Regions from separate parts of the Kitasatospora sp. NPDC034533 genome, predicted to be linked through region 1. Evidence: riboswitches for the same ligand, from Rfam matches in the RefSeq annotation. Region 1 holds a riboswitch; the other holds the start of a gene.
The links. Region 1 has a riboswitch for cyclic di-AMP ahead of ACZ55U_RS14415 (M23 family metallopeptidase). Riboswitches for the same ligand answer to the same signal wherever they lie in the genome.
Positions count from the first base shown of each region.

Region 2: it holds a riboswitch for cyclic di-AMP, as region 1 does, so the genes downstream of both, ACZ55U_RS26040 (transglycosylase family protein) here and ACZ55U_RS14415 (M23 family metallopeptidase) in region 1, are expected to answer to the same signal.

Region 1 is NZ_JBVITE010000016.1:33,665-39,281, forward strand. It holds gene ACZ55U_RS14400 (HelD family protein) at 1-508, opposite strand, end outside; gene purB (adenylosuccinate lyase) at 618-2,057, shown strand; gene ACZ55U_RS14410 (MFS transporter) at 2,065-3,606, opposite strand; cyclic di-AMP (ydaO/yuaA leader) riboswitch at 3,962-4,099, shown strand; gene ACZ55U_RS14415 (M23 family metallopeptidase) at 4,102-5,088, shown strand; gene ACZ55U_RS14420 (APC family permease) at 5,467-5,617, shown strand, end outside.
Region 2 is NZ_JBVITE010000043.1:13,743-19,359, reverse strand. It holds gene ACZ55U_RS26050 (glycoside hydrolase family 13 protein) at 1-225, shown strand, start outside; gene ACZ55U_RS26045 (LacI family DNA-binding transcriptional regulator) at 251-1,270, shown strand; gene ACZ55U_RS26040 (transglycosylase family protein) at 1,656-3,017, opposite strand; cyclic di-AMP (ydaO/yuaA leader) riboswitch at 3,004-3,174, opposite strand; gene ACZ55U_RS26035 (sirohydrochlorin chelatase family protein) at 3,677-4,636, opposite strand; gene ACZ55U_RS26030 (DUF397 domain-containing protein) at 5,190-5,453, shown strand.

The DNA.
Region 1 (5,617 bases):
CGCCGACCAGTCCGCGCCGGCCGGGCTCGTCCAGCCCGGCGAGGTCGAGCGCCTCGTCGTCCAGGCCGGTGAGGGTGCGGCCCCGGGTATGCAGGTGGCGGCGGCGCACCACCGGGCCGGGGTGGGCGGGGGTGGAGGTGTAGAAGGGGCGGGCGGCCGGTGCGCGCCAGTCGAGCAGCAGCGGCTCGTACGCCTCGTCGGTCAGGCCGGTGCGGCCGATGTAGTGGACGGTGCCGTCGCGCTCGTCGAGCCGGCCGAAGCACAGGCCGCGTTCGACCGCGTCCAGTCGGGCGGCGTGGCGGGCGGCCTCGCGGGCGCGGACCTCGCGTTCCAGCCGGGCCTGGTGGGTGCCACCGGGGGCGGCTGTGTCATGGGCGCCGTCGGCGGTGCGGCGGGCCCGTTCGCGTACGGTGTCCAGCCGGGCGTAGAGGCGGTCGAGGTGGGCCTGCTCGGTGCGCAGGGCCTCGGCGAGGGGGGAGTCCGACGGGGCCGCTGGAGGTTCGCTCATGGATGTGGTATCCTTGCGGTGAGGAGGCTGCGAGGCGTCGTCTGAATGGCGCCCAATCCACCCAGCCTACCCCATCCGCCGACGTCCGGCGTGACCTCGGCTGTTACCCTTGCGAAGCGTGAGCGCGAAGCCCCAGATCCCCAATGTCCTGGCCTCCCGGTACGCCTCGGCGACCCTGGCCCAGCTGTGGTCCCCCGAGCACAAGGTGGTCCTCGAGCGCCACCTGTGGCTCGCCGTCCTGAAGGCTCAGCAGGACCTCGGCATCGAGGTGCCGGCCAACGCCGTCGCCGACTACGAGCGGGTGATCGACCAGGTCGACCTCGGCTCGATCGCCGCCCGTGAGCGGATCACCCGCCACGACGTGAAGGCCCGGATCGAGGAGTTCAGCGACCTCGCCGGCCACGAGCAGATCCACAAGGGCATGACCTCCCGGGATCTGACCGAGAACGTCGAGCAGCTGCAGATCCGCCAGTCCCTGGAGCACGTCCGGGACCGCACGGTGGCGGTGCTGGTGCGCCTGGCCAGGCTCGCCGCCCAGCACTCCGAGCTGGTCATGGCCGGCCGCTCGCACAACGTGGCCGCGCAGGCCACCACCCTGGGCAAGCGGTTCGCGTCGATCGCGGACGAGCTGCTGGTCGCCTTCCGCCGCCTGGAGGAGCTGATCGCCCGCTACCCGCTGCGCGGGATCAAGGGCCCGGTCGGCACCGCCCAGGACATGCTGGACCTGCTCGGTGGCGACACCGGGAAGCTGGCCGAGCTGGAGCGCCGGGTCGCCGCGCACCTCGGCTTCGACAACGTGCTGACCAGCGTCGGCCAGGTCTACCCGCGCTCGCTGGACTTCGAGGTGCTCACCGCCCTCGTCCAGCTGGCCGCCGCGCCGTCCAGCCTGGCCAAGACCATCCGCCTGATGGCCGGCCACGAGCTGGTCACGGAGGGCTTCAAGGAGGGCCAGGTCGGCTCCTCCGCGATGCCGCACAAGATGAACACCCGCTCCTGCGAGCGCGTCAACGGCCTGGCCGTCATCCTGCGCGGCTACGCCTCGATGACCGGCGAGCTGGCCGGCGATCAGTGGAACGAGGGCGACGTCTCCTGCTCGGTGGTGCGCCGGGTCGCGCTGCCGGACGCCTTCTTCGCCTTCGACGGCCTGCTGGAGACCTTCCTGACCGTCCTCGACGAGTTCGGCGCCTTCCCCGCCGTGATCGAGGCCGAGCTGGACCGCTACCTGCCGTTCCTCGCCACCACCAAGGTGCTGATGGGCGCGGTGCGCGCGGGGGTCGGCCGGGAGACCGGGCACGAGGTCATCAAGGAGCACGCCGTCGCCTCCGCGCTGGCGATGCGCGCGGGCGCCCGCGAGAACGAACTGCTGGACCGCCTGGCCGCCGACGAGCGGATCCCGCTGGACCGGGCCGCGCTGGACGCGCTGCTGGCCGACAAGCTGTCCTTCACCGGTGCGGCCGGCGCCCAGGTCGCCGAGGTGGTCCGCCAGGTGGAGGCCGTCGCGGACGCCTACCCGGAGGCCGCCAAGTACGCGCCCGCCGACATCCTCTGACGTAGCGTCAGTTCTCGGCCGAGGGCCCCGCTGCCGGACCGGTGGCGGGGCCCTCGCGCGTCACGGGGACGTGACCCGGATCGAGCGGCGGTGCGGTCGGGCCGCACGGCCAGTCGCAGTTCGGCTCGGCCACCGGCTGCGCCTCGGGCGCGAGCACATTGCCCCGTACGGTCACGAGGGCGATCAGGGCGCCGCCGACCAGCAGGCCCGCGCAGATCAGCATCGCGGTGTGGAAGGCCGCGTCGACCGCGGAGGGCACCCGGTAGGCGTCGCCGCTCAGCCCGGCCAGCGCCGGCAGGGCGGCCACCGCGAGCAGTCCGGCCGCGCGGGCGGCGGCGTTGTTGACCCCGCTGGCGATGCCCGCGTGCCGCACCTCGACGGCGGCCAGCACCGTCGCCGTCAGCGGTGCGACCAGCAGCGTCATCCCGCAGCCCATCACCGCGACGGCGGGCAGTACGTCCGCCCAGTAGGAGGAGTCCGGGCCGGTGCGCAGCATCAGCAGCACCCCGGCGGCGCACAGCAGGGGGCCGGCGGTCAGCGGGATGCGCGGGCCGATCCGCTTGCCGAGGCGCCCGGCGCGCGCCGAGAGCGCCAGCATCAGCACGGTGATCGGCACCAGTGCGAAGCCCGAGACCAGCGGCGAGAACCCGGACACGATCTGGAGCTGCACCACCAGGAGGAAGAAGACGCCGCTGAACGCCGCGTACACGCACAGGGTGACCAGGTTCACCGCGGTGAACAGCCGGGAGGAGAACAGGCCGAGCGGCAGCATCGGTTCGGGTGCCCGGCGTTCGACCGCGACGAAGGCGGCGCCGAGCAGCAGCCCGAGCACCCCGCTGACCCAGACCGCGGGGGACAGGCCCTCGCCGGCCGCGGTCAGCGCGTAGGTGATGGCGCCGAGGGCGAGGGCGGCGAGCAGGGCGCCGAGCACGTCGAAACGGCCGGAGGCGCTCTCGTCCCGGCTCTCCGGCACCGATCGGGTGGTCACCGTGATCACGGCGGCGGCCAGCGGCAGGTTCAGCAGGAAGATCCAGCGCCAGCCGGGGCCGTCCACCAGCCAGCCGCCGAGGAAGGGGCCGACCGCGGCCGACACCCCGCCGAGGCCGGACCAGAGGCCGACCGCCGCCGAACGGTCGTCAGGGTGGAAGACGGCCTGGAGCATGGCGAGCGAGCCGGGGGTGAGCAGCGCCCCGCCGACGCCCTGGACGGCGCGGGCGGCGATCAGCACCTGGATGTTCGGCGCGGCGGCGCAGGCCGCGGACGCCACGGCGAACCAGACCACGCCGACCAGGAAGACCTTGCGCCGCCCGTAGCGGTCGCCGAGCGCCCCGCCGAGCAGGATCAGGCCCGCCAGGGTGAGCAGGTAGGCGTTCAGCGTCCACTGGAGGGACGCCAGGGTGGCGCCGAGGTCGGCGCCGATCCGGGGCAGCGCGACGTTCACCACGGTGCCGTCGAGCATCGCCATGCTGGAGCCGAGCACCGTCGCCAGTAGTACCCAGCGACCCTGCGCGGTGCCCAGGCGCAGGGTGCCGGCCTCGGAGGTGGCCACGGGCGAATCCTGCGTTGCCCGGGGCGTACGTGACAAGGGTCACCGGCGGGTGTGTCGGCCGGGCGCGGAGGGTGAGCGGGCGGCTGCGCGGCGTCCCCGATCTCGGCACAGGGTCGTGGATCAGTGGCGCGGGGTGAATGGATTGTGTACGTATCGTGCGTCGGGGCCTGCGGAGGGTCACCGGGTGCGGGGGAGTCGTTGCCGTTTCAAGAGATCGACATTGCTTCACCCGAACGGATGAGTTTTAGTTCAGCGACCGCCCGGCCAGTCCGGACGGATCCACCGGGTGGAACGCCGAGTCCTGCCGCTGCCCGGTGGTTCGAAACGAACTCTGTACGGCAGGAGCGGGGGACCCACAGGTAAGTCGCCGGACCGGAGTTCGCGCCTCAGGGCGCGGGCGTCCAGGACCGGCTAGGGGTGAAGCCGCGCATGCGGCCGGGCAACTCCAGCCCGAACCCGACAGCTCACCTCGCAGGCGTCGGAGAGGAATCTTCCATGCCTGCACAGGCTCGTCGTATCGCCCTGCCCCGCGCCGCCCGCATCGGCATCGCCACCGCCGTCACCGGCGTGTCGTTCGCCCTCCCGCTGGTGACCGCGATCAGCGCCGAGGCCCACTCCGCCCCGGCCGCCCCGGCCGCCTCCGCTTCCGTTGCCGCCGGCCAGTCCGCGCGGTCCGCCGCTCCGGCCGCGCAGGAGAGCTACCGCGTCGTCAGCGGCGACACCCTGTCCAAGATCGCCGACGTCAAGAACGTCGAGGGCGGCTGGCACGCGCTGTACGAGCGGAACCGCTCGGTCGTCGGCGCCGACCCGAACCTGATCTTCCCGGGCCAGCAGCTCGCGCTGCCGGGCCACGCCGCCGCGCCGTCCGCCGACGCCGCCCCGGCGAAGCCGGCCGCTCCGGCCAAGCCCGCCAAGCCGGCCAAGCCCGCCGCTGCGGCGACCCAGGCCGCCGAGCCGCAGGCCCAGGTCCAGGTGCGGACCGAGGCCGCCAAGCCGGCCGAGCAGCTCCAGACCCAGCTCCAGGTCGCCACCCCGACCCAGGTCGTGACCGCCACTCCGGTCGCCGCCGCCACCTCCGGCTTCGTCGCCCCGCTGGCCAACCCGAAGCTCGGCACCGCCTACGGCGTGGCCGGCTCGATGTGGGCCTCCGGTCACCACACCGGCCAGGACTTCGTCGCCTCCACCGGCACCCCGCTGCGCGCGGTCGCCAACGGTGTCGTGGTCAAGGCCGGCAACGGCGGCGCCTACGGCAACGAGGTCGAGATCAAGCTCGCCGACGGCCACTACGCCGAGTACGCCCACCTCTCCTCGATCGGCGTGAAGATCGGCCAGTCCGTCAAGGCCGGCCAGCAGATCGGCCTCTCCGGCGCCACCGGCAACGTGACCGGCCCGCACCTGCACTTCGAGATCCGCAACGGCTCGGAGTACGGCTCGGACATCAACCCGGTCGCCTACCTGCGCGCGCACGGCGTCGCGCTCTGAGCCCGAGCGCTCTGAGTCCGAGGGATCTGACCTCTGACGGGCTCTGACCCGCGGGGTCTCGGGAACCGCCGCCGCTGCGGGGCGAATCGGTCCTCCGGGATGGTCATGTCGGGTGACCGCTCGACCGGGTGACCGCCGCACGGCGGACATGGGCGCGGGACACGCCCAGGCCGGCCCGGCCACACGGGGAACTTCCTCGTGCGGCCGGGCCGGCCACTGTCGTTCCCGCCCCCGTTCGAATCGTCGAACGGGACGTCAACTCCGCTGCCGCGAACGGTGATCACGGACGCCCTGGGCGTGCTCGGCGCGCGATGCTGTCGGTCGGTCAGCGCCCGGCCGGTCCGGCGGACGGGCGGGTCCGGGAGGCGAGGAGGCCGGATGGCGGTCCGCAACGGGGGCGCGGTGGGGGAGACGGTCGGGCGGAGGCGCGCGAGCGACGGGGTCGACCGGCTGAAGGCGGACTCGGTCGGCCTGGTCGGGGTGGTGTTCATGGCGCTCGCCACCGCCGCCCCGATCACCGCGATGACCG
Region 2 (5,617 bases), on a different contig from region 1:
CGGGCGCAGCCCGACCTCGGCGCCGGCAGCGAAGTCGAGTGGCTGGACAGCGCCGAGGGCACCCTGGTGTTCCGCCGCGGTTCCTTCGTCTGCACCGTCAACACCTCCGGCGAGCCGGTGCGGATAGCGGCCCCGGGCACGCTGCTGCTGGCCTCGACCGACCTCGTGGTGGACGGCGGCGAGACGGTGCTCGCTCCGGACAGCACCGGCTGGTGGGCGGTCTGACGTGGTTGGAATAGGCTCTGGGACCGTGACTACGGCGCGACTCTCAGACATCGCGGCACAGGCGGGGGTCAGCGAAGCCACCGTCTCCCGCGTACTCAACGGCAAGGCGAACGTATCCGCCGCCACCCGGCAGACCGTGCTGGCCGCACTCGACGTGCTCGGGTACGAGCGGCCGACCCGGCTGCGCCAGCGCAGTGCCGGGCTGATCGGGCTGATCACGCCGGAGCTGAGCAACCCGATCTTCCCCGCGCTGGCGCAGGTGATCGAGCAGGTGCTCAGCCGGCACGGCTACACCCCGGTGCTGTGCACCCAGACGCCGGGCGGTTCCACCGAGGACGAGCTGGTGGAGATGCTGGTGGACCGGGGCGTGGCGGGCATCGTCTTCGTCTCCGGGCTGCACGCGGACACCACCGCCGACCACGACCGCTACGCCCGGCTGGCCGGGCGCGGGGTGCCGTTCGTGCTGATCAACGGGTACAGCGAGAAGATCGACGCGCCGTTCATCTCGCCGGACGACCGGTCCGCGATGTGGATGGCCGTCCAGCACCTGGCCGAACTCGGGCACGAGCGGATCGGGCTGGCCGTCGGCCAGCGCCGGTACGTGCCGGTGCTGCGCAAGATCGAGGGATTCACGGCGGCGATGCGCGAGGTGCTCGGCTACGGCCGGGAGGAGGCCGAGGACCTCGTCCACCACACGCTGTTCAGCGTGGAGGGCGGGCACGCGGCGGCCGGCGCGCTGCTCGACAAGGGCTGTACCGCGATCGTCTGCGGGAGCGACATGATGGCGCTCGGGGCGATCCGGGCGGTGCGGCAGCGCGGGCTGTCGGTGCCGCAGGACGTGTCGGTGGTCGGCTTCGACGACTCGCCGCTGATCGCCTTCACCGAGCCGCCGTTGACCACGATCCGCCAGCCGGTCGAGGCGATGGCCACGGCGGCGGTGGACGCCCTGCTGGAGGAGGTCGGCGGGAACGCGGCCCAGCGCGGCGAGTTCATGTTCCAGCCGGAGCTGGTGATGCGCGGGTCCACCGGGGCCTGCGCGCGCTGAGCGTCGGCCGTCATGGCCGCCACGTCGGACGGACGGGCCCCGGAGGGCGGTTGCTCTCCGGGGCCCGTCGGCGCTTCGCCGGTCCGGGTCCCGGTGCGACGGCCGCGTGCCGGGTAGTCGCGCAGGACCGGTTCGACGGCCTTCTGGGGGAGCCGCCGGAGGGCGGGGCGCATGATGCGCCGGGGAACGGCGGAACCCCCGGGGAGAGCGACCAGACTCTCCCCGGGGGTGGCGGATGGTCAGCGTTCGGTCCGCAGCGGGTGGCTGACGGCTGATGGGAGACAGATGACAGCTGACAGATGTTGAAATCTGTTATCTGTTATCCGTCATCTGTCAGCTGTTCCTTGTCGGCTGCTACCGCGCGTCCGTCAGCCGTTCGCCGTCCTCAGACCCGGCCGGCGAAGTCCGGGGCCCAGTTGGCGATGCTCTGCTCGCGCACGCCCGAGCTCGGGTTGGCGGCCTCGACGTACTTGCCGTTGCCGACGTAGATCGCGACGTGGTACACGCCGGAGTCCTTGCCGTTGTTGGACCAGAACAGCAGGTCGCCCGGCTGGAGGCTGTCCAGCGAGACGTGGGTGCTGGCCGCGGCCTGGTCGGCGGCGACGCGCGGCACGGAGATGCCCGCGGCGCGCAGCGCGGCCTGGGTCAGGCCGGAGCAGTCCCAGCCGCCGTTGCCGGTGCCGCCGTACACGTAGGCCTGACCGACCTTCGACTCGGCGAAGGAGACCGCGGCGGCCATGCTGCCGGTGGCGGCCGGAGCCTGGGTCTGGGGCTGCGCCGGGGCCGGGGTCTGCGGGGCGGGCTTGGCGGCGGCGGGCTTGGCGGCGGCCGGCTTGGTGGCGGGCGTCTGGGCCTGCGCGGACGGCTGGGCGTTCACGGCACCGCCGTTCGCGGACTGGCCGGCCTTCCGCGAGCGGTCGGACCGGGCGGCGTCCGAGCCGGACTTGCCGTCGATGGACAGGTGCTGGCCCGGGTAGATGGAGTCCGGGCCCTCGGTCAGGGTGGCGCGGTTGAGCTCGTACAGCCGCTGCCAGCCGCCCTGCACGTTGTGCTGGTCGGCGATCGAGGACAGCCAGTCGCCCTCGACCACGGTGTAGTCGCCGCTCTGGGCCTGCTGCTGACGCTTCTGGACCCAGTTGCTCGCGGCGGAGCCGGAGGCGGCCTGAGCACCGTCCTGGGCGGGCGCGGCGGGCTTGGCGGCCGGGGCCGGGCTCTGCGGGGCGGGCTTGGCGGCCGGAGCGGCGGGCTTCGCGCTCTGGGCGGGCTTGGTGGCGGCCGAACCGGCGGTCGAGCCCGCCGTGGTGTCGACCGAAGCGGTCGAGCCCGCCGTGGTGTCGACCGAAGCGGCCGCGCCGCCCTTGGTGAGGCCGGCCTTGACCGAGCAGACCGGCCAGGCGCCGGGGCCCTGCGAGGCGAGGACCTTCTCGGCGACGGCGATCTGCTGGTCCTTGGTGGCCAGGTCGGCGCGCGCGGCGTAGGCGGTGCCGCCGAAGGCGGCCCAGGTGCTGGAGGTGAACTGGAGGCCGCCGTAGAAACCGTTGCCGGTGTTGATGCTCCAGTTGCCGCCGCTCTCGCACTGGGCGACCTTGTCCCAGGTGGCGACCGTGGCGGCGGAGGCGGTGCCGGAGGTGAGGCACGGGACGGTGAGTCCGACGCCCGCGACGCCGAGGGCGGCGATCACGCGGCGGGTGCGACTGGACAGGCTGTTGCCGTTGGTGGGCAGCATGAAGACGCGGTCCTCTCCCACGCCTGCGAGGTGAGCTGTCGGATTCGGGCTGGAGTTGCCCGGCCGCGCGGTGAGCGCGGCTTCACCCCTAGCCCTGGACCGTTCCGGGGATCGGTCCGGGGCGACTTACCTGTGGGTCCCCCGCTCCTGCCGTGGTGCGTTTTCGCGCTGCCAGGACATCCGACGGCAGGACTCGGCGTCGCGGATGAACCGGGTTCGTGTGGTCACGAACGGGGAGCACGTTAATCAGACTCAAGTTCAAACTGCAAACCTTGTGATGCGCATCACGGTTTAGCGGGAAGTACCAAAAGGCGATTCTTCCAAGATCGCAAATGATCGTTTTCCGGCAATGTCGTTGAGGAAATCGACAACTGGCTTCGCTTCAGCCATGACGTGACGGCGCGTTGAGGCGCGCGGCGGCGCACTCCGGAGGGCATGGGGGCGGCCGCAGGCCGGGCGCCCGGCCATGTGCGGTCCATTTCCTTCTAAATGGCTTCAGAACGGACATTCCGCTTCATCGGCACTCAACTCCTGAAGCGGTACGAGATGTGTGATGAACGGCGAGAAGCGGCGAAACACCGCGAGGGGCGACGGGAGACGGCGAGCAGGGGACGCCGAAGGGCCCGGAGCGCGAACCGCTCCGGACCCTTCGGCGCGCGCGAACCGGCGCGCGGTGTCGCTTACTGCCCGGCGAACCCCTGGGCGGCCGCATGGGCGCCGCGAGCACCCTCCACGGCCCCCTCGGCCTCGGCGGCGGCCGCCGCCTCCGCCTCGGCCCGGGCCAGGTCCTCCGCGGACGGCGCGGGCAGCGCGGCCAGGTAGGTGGAGGCGATCAGCTGGCCGACGGACGGGTACGCGCCCAGCGGCGCGGCCGACGGGCAGCCGGTCTCCTCGGCGGCGGTGGCGAGCAGCTCGGAGTCCGCCTCCGGGCCGATCACCAGCGGTGCCAGCGCCGGGCGCTGCGAGCCGGTGTCCTTGAGGTGGTTGACGGCCGCGGCGACCGAGCCGGGCACGTCGAGCGCGGCGGCGACGACCGGCACGGCCAGTCGGGCGGCCAGCAGCACGCCGGTGATGCCGGCCGCGGCGGCCGCGTCCTCGCCGCCGACGGTGGTCAGCACCACGCCGTCCGCGGCGGTCGCGATGGCGAACAGCCGGGCGCGGTCGGCGCGGGCCAGCCCGGCCTCGGACAGCCGGACGTGCACGGCCTCGGCCAGCAGCGGGTGCGGGCCCAGCGGGTCGGTGACCGGCGCGCCGTACTCGGCGGCGAGCGCGTGAAGCTCGGTCAGGAAGCTGTGCGGGCCCGGCACCAGGGGCACCAGGATCGGCATCGGCAGCCCGGTCTCGGCGGCCAGCACCAGTAGCTCGGCCACCGTGCGCTCCTCGCCGTCGGCGGCCTCGGAGCCGTTGCCCGGGAGGTAACCGACCGCCGCCTGGACGCCGTTCTGCTCGGTGCGGACGACCGAGAGCAGCTCCTCGACGACCGAACGGGACTCGGGCCCGGCGGTCGCGGGCACGGCGAGCACCAGGGCCGGGGCGCCGGCCGGGATCTCGGGGCGCTCGGGACGACGGTGGCGCCCCCGCGCACGGGAGCCTGGAGTGCGGACGGGCAGTGGCGCGCCCGGGATGGCTGCGGTGCTCATGCCGGAGATCGTAGGACATCGCCCCGTCCGGCTTGCAGTCGGCTGCCGTACGGGTTTCGCGCGGTCGTGGTGCGGACTCGGTGTGTCTCCGCCACCGTTCAGGCGCTTTGCCTACAATCCGGACATTCCTCTCCCAACTCGGCGCGAACCGTCACAGTCCTGACGCCGTCCGGGGCGGCGGGCGTTGCACCCGTGGCGCGTGAGATGTCTCACAGCTCAAGAGGCGCTTGACGGAGGGTCACGGGGGGGCGACTCCCGGCGTTCGAAGATCAACATTCAGCGGGGAGGTGCTCACGGCCGGTTATCGCGAGCCCGACGATTCCATGGGCTATGTCCGTTTACGTACCGTCAGGGGAAGGGGGCATGGCGAGTTCGGGGCCGCGAATGAAAGGCCTTGTGCACCTGCACTGTCCCGTGCTGATGCACGTGCACTGCGGCTATCATCACGTCAAGTGAGGCGTTGTGCCGGGCCGGTACGGGGCCGGTCCGTTCGTTCGGCGGTGCCGGGGGCGCCGCGCTGGACGACAACTCCGGAGCTCTTCGGGAGATTTCTATGCACGACTCGCAGGACACGCACGGCTCGTACGACACCTACAACGGGATGGCCGCCGCCGATCTCCGGGGGGTGGTCTGGCAGAAGAGCCTGCACAGCAACTCTCAGGGCAACTGCGTCGAGTTCGCCGCCCTGCCGGGCGGCGATGTGGCGATGCGCAACTCGCGGTTCCCGGACGGCCCGGCGCTCATCTACACCCGTGCCGAGATCGCCGCACTGCTGCTGGGCGCGAAGGACGGGGAGTTCGACCACCTGGCGGTCTGACCGACCGTCGTGCTCCACACATCGGGGGGCCGTCGTGGGTGCCGACACCGCGACGGCCTTTGTCTTTGTCGCCCGTCCTTCCGCTTGCGCCCGCGGGCCCCGGTGAACCGGCCGGCCCGCAGGCCCGTGGCGCCGGAAGGGCCTCGGCGGGGCCTGGCGGAAGA